Regions from separate parts of the Streptomyces sp. NPDC051822 genome, predicted to be linked through region 4. Evidence: riboswitches for the same ligand, from Rfam matches in the RefSeq annotation. Region 4 holds a riboswitch; each other region holds the start of a gene.

What was found. Region 4 has a riboswitch for cyclic di-AMP ahead of ACIA8N_RS27820 (LysM peptidoglycan-binding domain-containing protein). Riboswitches for the same ligand answer to the same signal wherever they lie in the genome.
Positions count from the first base shown of each region.
Region 1: another riboswitch for cyclic di-AMP. It lies ahead of ACIA8N_RS17440 (M23 family metallopeptidase); the one in region 4 lies ahead of ACIA8N_RS27820 (LysM peptidoglycan-binding domain-containing protein).
Region 2: another riboswitch for cyclic di-AMP. It lies ahead of ACIA8N_RS30285 (C40 family peptidase); the one in region 4 lies ahead of ACIA8N_RS27820 (LysM peptidoglycan-binding domain-containing protein).
Region 3: another riboswitch for cyclic di-AMP. It lies ahead of ACIA8N_RS16825 (M23 family metallopeptidase); the one in region 4 lies ahead of ACIA8N_RS27820 (LysM peptidoglycan-binding domain-containing protein).

Region 1 covers NZ_JBITBZ010000005.1:21,815-24,004, reverse strand. The annotation lists gene ACIA8N_RS17445 (PP2C family protein-serine/threonine phosphatase) at 1-539, shown strand, start outside; cyclic di-AMP (ydaO/yuaA leader) riboswitch at 741-887, shown strand; gene ACIA8N_RS17440 (M23 family metallopeptidase) at 899-2,038, shown strand; gene ACIA8N_RS17435 (aldo/keto reductase) at 2,089-2,190, shown strand, end outside.
Region 2 covers NZ_JBITBZ010000012.1:134,528-136,717, reverse strand. The annotation lists gene ACIA8N_RS30295 (ATP-dependent Clp protease proteolytic subunit) at 1-180, shown strand, start outside; gene ACIA8N_RS30290 (hypothetical protein) at 188-493, shown strand; cyclic di-AMP (ydaO/yuaA leader) riboswitch at 884-1,015, shown strand; gene ACIA8N_RS30285 (C40 family peptidase) at 1,018-1,494, shown strand; gene ACIA8N_RS30280 (ATP-binding protein) at 1,636-2,073, opposite strand.
Region 3 covers NZ_JBITBZ010000004.1:446,590-448,779, forward strand. The annotation lists gene ACIA8N_RS16820 (GntR family transcriptional regulator) at 1-250, opposite strand, end outside; gene ACIA8N_RS16825 (M23 family metallopeptidase) at 434-1,204, opposite strand; cyclic di-AMP (ydaO/yuaA leader) riboswitch at 1,217-1,382, opposite strand; gene ACIA8N_RS16830 (pitrilysin family protein) at 1,586-2,190, opposite strand, start outside.
Region 4 covers NZ_JBITBZ010000010.1:226,880-229,069, reverse strand. The annotation lists gene ACIA8N_RS27825 (hypothetical protein) at 1-327, opposite strand, end outside; cyclic di-AMP (ydaO/yuaA leader) riboswitch at 668-853, shown strand; gene ACIA8N_RS27820 (LysM peptidoglycan-binding domain-containing protein) at 859-1,746, shown strand; gene ACIA8N_RS27815 (phosphoribosyltransferase family protein) at 1,740-2,190, opposite strand, start outside.

The sequences.
Region 1 (2,190 bases), on a different contig from region 4:
CGCTTGCCCGCGAGGGCACCCGGCGCGACGGGCTCGACGCCTTCGAGGGGTTCACCACCGCCGTCCTTGCCGAGATCCCGCGCGGCGACGGGAACGGCACCTTCGACGGTTTCGTAAGGGTCGTCAACCGCGGGCACCCGCCCCCGCTGATGCTGTACGCCGACGGGCGCCTGGACACGCTCGAACCGACCGAGTCGGCGCTGCCCCTCGGCATGGGCGATCTGGCGACGTGGCCGGACCGGGCCGAGGGGCGGCCGTACCCGCCGGGCGCGACGCTGCTCTTCTACACCGACGGCCTCTCGGAGGCGCGGAACGCGGCGGGTGTCTTCTACGACCCGGGGGAGCGCCTCGCCGGCCGGATCTTCCCGGGGCCCGAGGAACTGCTCGACGCGCTCGTGGACGACGTACGGCTGCACACGGGCGGCGGGTCCACGGACGACATGGCGCTCCTCGCGCTGAGCCGCCCCGCGGCGGGGCAGCCGGAGCGGCGCCGGACGATGCCGGTGGTGCCGCCGAACGGATCCCGTCACGGGCCGTAGTCGACAGGTGTCCCTGCGATAACAATTGACTCAACGTCAGGTCGCGGCGGTTTGCGTGGCCGTTGTTGAAGGGGGGTCAACTCGGGCTATTCTCCCCCAATTCAATGAATGATCAAGAGGAACGGCTTGGAATAGGGACCCCCTGTCTATTAACGTTCGATAACGCAGTGCGGTCGTCCCAGCCGTCGCAAGAGGCGGCACCGTGCGCACGCGCCGAATCCTGAAAAGGAACCGGGGAACCACTACTTGGGGTGAATCGGGCCCGTCGCACCTGTGCGAACGTGCCCGTAGGAGACCTTCCTGCTCCGAACCCGTCAGCTAACCCGGTAGGCGAGAAGGAAGGAAAGGAGCGCGCCCTAGTGGCGTCCAACACTCCCGTACCCGAAGCCCCCTTCGATGCCTTCGGTGGTGGTGCGGGTCCCGCCGCCGCCCCGGACACCGAGTGGAACCCCAGCGAGGAGTCCCTCCGCGCCCAGAGCCGCTCCGGCGGCCGGCACCGGGTCGTCAAGCAGCGCTCCAACTTCGCACGCTCCTCCACCGTCCTCGGCGTCGGCGTCATCGCGGCCGTCGGCGCGGGCGGCCTCGCCACCGCGCAGGACAAGCCGCCGGTCGCCATATCGCTCCCGGACCTCCCGGACCTCGGCCTGCCGGACGCCCACGACCTCCCCGGCGTCGGCGACCTCCTTCCCGACTCGGACGCGGAGATGGAGACCGCGAGCGCGGCGGGCTCCAACCCGAACCCGCTCACCGCCGCCACGTACACCACGCCCGACACCGAGCAGGGCGCCACGGCAGGGCAGGCCGAGGCCACCGCCCTCACCGCCGGCACCGCCGACGCGGGCGAGGCCCTGCGCGCCCGCATCCTCCAGCAGGCCGAGCAGCAGCAGGCCTCCGCCGACGCCGCCGACATGGCCGCGGCGGAGAAGGCGGCTGCCGAGAAGGCCGCCGCGGAGGCCGCGGCCAAGGCCGACGCCGCGGAGAAGGCGGCCGCGGAGGCCGAGGCGGAGGCCAAGGCCAAGGCCGAAGCGGAGGCCAAGGCGAAGGCGGAGGCGGAAGCCCGGGCGAAGACCGAGGCCGAGCGCCTCGCCCAGCTCGCCGCGAGCTACTCGATGCCGCTCTCCTCGTACTCCCTCACCGCCACCTACATGCAGTCCGGCTCGATGTGGTCCTCCGGCTACCACACGGGCCTCGACTTCGCCGCCCCCACCGGCACCCCGCTCAAGGCGGTCCACGGCGCCACCGTGAAGTCGGCCGGCTGGTCCGGCTCCTACGGCTACCGGATCGTCCTGGAGCTGGAGGACGGCACCGAGGTCTGGTACTGCCACCTGTCGTCCATGACGGTCGGCGTCGGCCAGACCGTGGGCACCGGCGAGACGATCGGCCGCGTCGGCGCCACCGGCAACGTCTCCGGCGCCCACCTCCACATGGAGGTCCACACGCCCGGCGGCGACGGCATCGACCCGGCGTCCTGGCTCCGCTCCAAGGGCCTCACGGTCTGACCGGTTCACGTCGCGGAATAGCTCCGGCGGCGGAGAGAGTTGACCGACTCATGACCTCTCTCCGCCCGCTGGGCAGCTCGGACCTCCACGTCTTCCCCCTCGCCCTGGGCGGCAACGTCTTCGGGTGGACCGCCGACGAGGCGCAGTCCTTC
Region 2 (2,190 bases), on a different contig from region 4:
CGGCAACGCTCGCTGATGGCCGGGATGCTCGCCGAGCACACGGGACAGGACCGGGAGCGGATCGACGCCGACCTCGACCGTCTCACCGTCCTCGACGCGTCGGCGGCGGTCGCGTACGGCCTGGTCGACCACGTCGTCACCAGCAGGCGGGCGGCCGCCGCCGGCGACACGGCGCGGTGAGGCGGCCGTGGTCCCGGAACTGCCGCCCCTGCCCGCCCTGACGCGGGCCGAGGGTGAACTCGTCGACGCGTACCTCGAAGTCGCCGACCTCCTCGGGAAGATCAATCCATCCAGAGGTACGCATACCTATGGAGCGCTGCGAGCGGCACAAGCCCTGGTGGGAAGGGCGGAGGCGCTGCGTGAGGCCCTGACGCTCATGCATATGCGGGGCGAGCACGAGGTCCACGCGGACACATTGGCGCGCGCCCTGCGGGTGTTGGACGGAGAGCGGAGGACCGGCCGCGTCACTGTCCGCGACGCGCAGGCGAGTTGACATTCCGGCGCGTCGTGTCGAGGGCCGTACGGCCGACGCGCACCGCAGAATCGCTCCCCCGTTCGGCGTAGTCGACGAGTCGACATATGTGCCGGGTGACTTGCACATCACGTGCACGCATCTGGCCGAACGGGGCGTTCCACCCCTGGTGCGGGGCTCGTCGGCCAAACCTCCGACGATCACGAAACCATCCTGTCCACCCGTATGGATCAGTCGTGAGGAGCCTCACATATCGCCGTTTCAGCTCGGATTTCGACCTCTGTGTGGGTCAAGATCCCTGTCGACGACAAGCCCCCGCCACCGCGGCGGGGCGGTCCGGGCGGACGCCGAGTCCTGCCGCTGTCCCGGACGTCTGGTCGACAGGAGTGGATCGGCAGGAGTGGAGGACCCGATTTTTACGGGGCGTACGCGCTGTTCCGGCAGCGGGGCCGTCCCTTGGGGTGAAGCCGCGTCAGCGGCCGGGCATCTTCGCCAGCCCGAACCCGACAGGTCATCCTTCGCAGGCGGCTGACGAAGGGTTGCGCATGACCGCGCAGATGCACGTCCCGTCCCTGCTGTCCCGGGCCGGAGCCGTCTCGGCTCTCACCCTCGCCGCCGTCGGCGGCACGCTGCTCGCACCAGGTGCGGCATCGGAGGCCCAGGCAGCCACCACGCACGCGAACAAGGCACTGAGCGTCGCCGCGTCCAAGAAGGGAGCCCCGTACCGGTACGGGAGCACCGGACCCACCAGGTTCGACTGCTCCGGGCTGACGCTCTACGCGTACAAGAAGGCGGGCAAGTCGCTGCCCCGCACCGCGCAGCAGCAGTACAACACCACCCGGCACATCTCCGCCTCCAGCAGGCAGCAGGGGGACCTGGTCTTCTTCCACTCCGGCGGGAGGGTGTACCACGTGGGCATCTACGCCGGCAGCGGCAAGATCTGGCACTCGCCCAAGACGGGCTCCTGGGTGAAGCTCGACAAGATCTGGTCGTCGAAGGTCTACTACGGCCGCGTCCGGTGATCCGGCGCCGATAGCGGTCCGTTCGTGAGGGGTGCGATGGCGCCGCCGTACCCCCTCGCCCGCCGTACCCCCTCGCCCGGAGGACCCGCACGCACCCGGAACTCCCGCGCTCACCGGGAAGACCCGTATACGAAAACCCCGTCAACACCTCGCGACGGGTGACACGGTCCACGGGACGGTGATCCAGACCGTCTTGCCGCCGTCCTCGGTCGGTGTGACCGAGAGCCGGCCGCCCGCCTCCGCCGCGAGCACACGGATGATGACCAGGCCCCGGCCGTTGTCCTGCTGGACCGCCGCCGGAAGCCGCCTGGGCCGGCGGGGGTGGCTGTCGGTGACGCCGATGTGGAGCCGTTCCTCGCGCTCCAGGCGGATCTCGACCGTGAAGGTCGGCGACTGGCCGAGGGTGTGCAGAACGGCGTTGGTGGCGAGTTCGGAGACGATCACGCGGACCGAGTCAGCGAGGTCCGCGGCGCCGTCGAGGCCCCAGCCGGTGAGGACGTCCGCGACGTACCTCCGGGCCGTGGGGACCGAGGCGGGGTCGCTCGGCAGCGTGACGGATGCTTCCTGGTGATCTGCCATGGCGACGCTGTCCCTTTCCCGCCGGGGCCGCTGCCCCGGATCGCGCTTCGCGTCAGAGTGCCACCGATCGTGCCGCGCCGGGCCGCGTTCCACCAAGATATGTCCCCATCTGTCGCC
Region 3 (2,190 bases), on a different contig from region 4:
GCAGCGCCCGCATGTCGAGCAGGTCGGCCGCCTCCTGCTCGGTGGGCTCGGCGACATGCGCGCCGGCATGGCGGCGGGTGACGACGAAGCCCTCGGACTCCAGGGTGCGCAGGGCCTCGCGGATCGGCACACGGGAGACCCCGTAGCGGCGGGCGAGCTGGTCCTCCGTCAGTCGACTGCCCCGCTCGAAGACGCCGGAGACGATGTCGTCCCGGATCGCCGTGCATACCGAGTGCGCGGGAATACGCATGTCCGACCTCCGCCTTGGTCTGCGCGAGACAATTCTTACGGCGCCTGTTCTGCGCCCGATCTGCGACTCTATTGCAGCGCGCCGGAATTTCCGATGCCTCAGCGGAATATGGATGTCTTTTGACCGACGAAAAGCCCCGGCTCAGGACGAGCCGGGGCTTTTGCGAAGCGCGGGGTGCGGCGGTCAGACGTTGACGCCGCGGGCGCGGAGGTAGGCGACCGGGTTGATGTCGGAGCCGTACTCGGCCGTCGTCCGGGCCTCGAAGTGGAGGTGCGGGCCGGTCGAGTTGCCGGTCGAGCCGGAGATGCCTATCCGCTCGCCGGGCTCGACGGTCTGGCCGACGTGGACTCCGATGGAGGAGAGGTGCCCGTACTGGGTGTACGTGCCGTCGTTCATCCGGATGACGATGTTGTTGCCGTACGCGCCACCCCAGCCGGCCTCGACGACGGTGCCGGAGCCGACGGAGACGACGCTGCTGCCGTAGGCCGCGTGGAAGTCGACGCCCGAGTGGCTGCCGGAGGACCAGAGCGAGCCACCGGTCTTGTAGCCGGTGGACACGTACGAGCCGTCGACGGGGAGCTGGAAGGAGTTCAGGCGGCGGCGCTCGGCCTCACGGGCGGCGCGCTGCTCGGCCTCGCGGATCTCCTTGGCGCGGGCCTCGGCCTTGCGCTTCGCCTCGGCCTGGGCCTTCGCCTTGGCGGCGGCCTCGAAGGCCTCCTGCTCCTGCGCGGCGGCCTGGGCGTTGAGCCGGTCCGCGAGCGAGTCCTCGGTGATCACCTTGGTGAGGCCGGTGTCCTCGACGGAGCGGTTGTCCGTCTCGGCGGCGAGCGCCGGGGAGGCGAGGGTGCCGATGACGCCGGTGGTGGCGAGGGTCGCTGCGCCGGCGATGCCTACGCTGCGGCGCGCCATACGGCTCGGACCACGATGCTTCCCGGTGGCACGGGTGAACGCCATGTAGTGGCTGATCCTTTCCTTCCCTCTCGCCTACCGGGTTAGCTGACGGGTTCGGAGCAGGAAGGTCTCCTACGAGCCCCTCCGTACGAGACGAAGGCGCCCGATTCACCCCAGGGACTACGCGTGGGTCCCCGGCTCCCCAGGCTCGCGCCTGACGGGGACTCGGCGATGACTGTCCGGATGCCGCGGGTGCGGCAGGTGCAACTGCCGGACAGACGCACCGACGCTATGCGGATCGTCTTTCAATCACCAACCGGACTCGGCAGTTTGTAAGACATGCCACAGGTCATAGGGCCACCCAAGCCCTCAATACGGACAAAGGGGAGGGCTCCGACGAAACAGGTCGTCGGAGCCCTCCCCCTGCCGGATCGGCAGCCGGAATCAGCCGGTCACAACGGTGACTTCACCGATGCCGAGCGCGCGCACCGGGTCCGCGATCTGCGCCGCGTCGCCCACCAGGACGGTGACGAGCCGGTCCACCGGGAAGGCGTTGACCACGGCCGCGGTGGCCTCGACCGTGCCGGTCTCGGCCAGACGCGCGTACAACTGGGCCTGGAAGTCGTCCGGAAGGTGCTGCTCGACCTGGTCGGCGAGCGTCCCGGCGACGGAGGCGGCCGTCTCGTACTTGAGCGGCGCGACCCCCACCAGGTTCTGCACGGCGGTCTCGCGCTCGGCGTCCGTCAGACCCTCGGCGGCCAGGGTGCGCAGCACCTTCCACAGGTCGTCAAGAGCCGGGCCCGTGTTGGGGGTGTCGATGGAACCGCTGATGGCGAGCATCGCGGCGCCGTTCCCCTGGGCGTCGGAGCGGAGCACCTGCCCGAAGGCCCGCACCCCGTAGGTGTAGCCCTTCTCCTCGCGCAGGACCCGGTCGAGACGCGAGGTCAGGGTGCCACCGAGGCAGTACGTGCCGAGGACCTGGGCCGGCCAGACACGGTCGTGCCGGTCGGCGCCGATCCGGCCGATCAGCAACTGGGTCTGAACGGCGC
Region 4 (2,190 bases):
GACCGAGGGGCGCAGCTCGGACCGGCCGACCCGACGCCAGGCGTGCAGCCGGTCGGGCAGTACGGCTCCGAGCCGGCCGGGGAGGCGGCGCTCGGCGGGAGGGGGCGGCGGCAGCGCCAGGAGCGCGTCGGCGACGAGCCGGTCCACCGGCACGGTGAGCAGGTCGCGCCAGCTCTCCGTTGCCGTCGCGGGTTCGTCGGGGGGCGCAGGGAGCGGTTCCCCGGTGGTCAAGACCGTGACGATCCGCTGCCAGGTCGCGCTCTCGTAGAGGGCGGCGGCCTCGCGGTCGAGGGTGTCGGGGTCGAGCAGGGGGACGGCAGGCGGCATCCGGGGGCTCCTCGGTCGGGTTTCTCCATCCTTCACAAGGAATGTCGGCTTTGCGACTTTTGCCCTTGAGTGCCCACTCGGACGACAGTGCTCTTATCGCCCACTTCCCCATAAACAGAATTACGGCGCATATTCGGACATTGAACGCCTGGTGATGCGACTCACGTTCCCGGAAAGGCAGCGGCGCCGCGGGTGCCCGCAGGCCGTACCGGACAAGGAAGTTCGACCGGCCCGAGACGGCCCCGATCTTGAATTCCGTGAATTCCGTGATCCATTTATCGGGTTCCGACTTCCACTCCCCTTGTTCTCTGTCGCATTACTGGCCTACGGTCACCTCCATTCGAGCGGATCGCCGAATCCTGCCACCGCTCGTGACACCTCCCTTTTCACCCGACGGCAGGAGCGGGGGACCCACGAAAACGCCGGTCCGGACCTCCGGAGCGGCTCGGGGTGAAGCCGCGTGCGCGCGGCCGGACACCTCCAGTCCGAACCCGACAGCTCACCCCGAAGGCGCCGGAGAGGAAATCCGTCATGCCCGCACACGGTAAGCACCGCCGCCCCCGACGCCACCCCGTCTCCCGGGGACTCGCCCTGGTCGGCACGGGTGGGGCCGCTCTCGCCCTCCCGCTGATCGCCCCCGCCGCGGCCGGCGCCGCGCCCGTTTCCGGAGCCCCGGAGATCAGCAGGTCCGCCGTCGCTCCCGCCGCGGCGCTCGCCCCGGCGGCAGCGCCCAAGGCGCCCGCCGCAGCACGTACCTACACCGTCGTCAGCGGTGACTCGCTTTCCCTGATCGCCCAGAAGAAGGGAATTCAGGGCGGCTGGAAGAGCCTTTACAGGACCAACAGGAGCACGGTGGGTGACAATCCGTCACTTATTCACCCGGGTCTTGAACTGACGATCGGTCGGGATTCCGCGAAGGCCGCCCCTGCCAAGGCGAAGGCCACCCCCACCAAGACGAAGAAGGCCGGTACGGCCGATCGGGCGAGCCGCTCCGAGCGCAGGGCTGCCGCCCCGGCCGCCGCCGGCACGGGCGCCTCCGCCGCGGCCGCTCCCGCCGCCGCTCCCGTCCAGGCCGCCCCGGTCGCCGCCACCCAGTACGCGAACAACCTCGACGGCTGGATCCGGGAGTCGCTGGACATCATGGCCCGGCACGGCATCCCCGGTTCCTACGACGGAATCCTCCGCAACGTCATGCGCGAGTCGTCCGGCAACCCGCAGGCCATCAACAACTGGGACTCCAACGCGGCCAAGGGCACCCCCTCGAAGGGGCTGCTCCAGGTGATCCAGCCGACCTTCGACGCCTACCACGTGCCGGGCACGTCCACGGACCTGTACGACCCGGTCGCCAACATCACCGCCGCCTGCAACTACGCGGCCGACCGCTACGGCTCCATCGACAACGTCAACGGCGCCTACTGATCCCTGAAGTGCCCGGTGAACCAGGAGGTGGCGAGCTCCGCCACCTCCTCGAGGGCGCCCGGTTCCTCGAAGAGGTGGGTGGCGCCCTCCACGACGGCCAGCCGGTGCTCGCAGCGCAGCCGGGAGCCGGCCCGCCGGTTGAGGTCCAGGACCAGGGCGTCCCTGCCTCCCACGACGAGGAGCGTGGGCGCCCGCACCCCGGCGAGCCGGTCGCCCGCGAGGTCAGGCCGGCCACCGCGTGAGACGACGGCGGCCACGGGCGACCCGGGGTCGCCCGCCGCCCACAGCGCGGCGGCCGCCCCCGTGCTCGCGCCGAAGTAGCCGAGCGGGAGGCCGTCGCTCTCGGGCCGCCCGGCGAGCCAGTCCGTGGCTCCGGCGAGCCGCCCCGCGAGCAGCGGGGTGTCGAAGACGTGTGCCCGGTCGGCCGCCTCGGTCTCGGTGAGC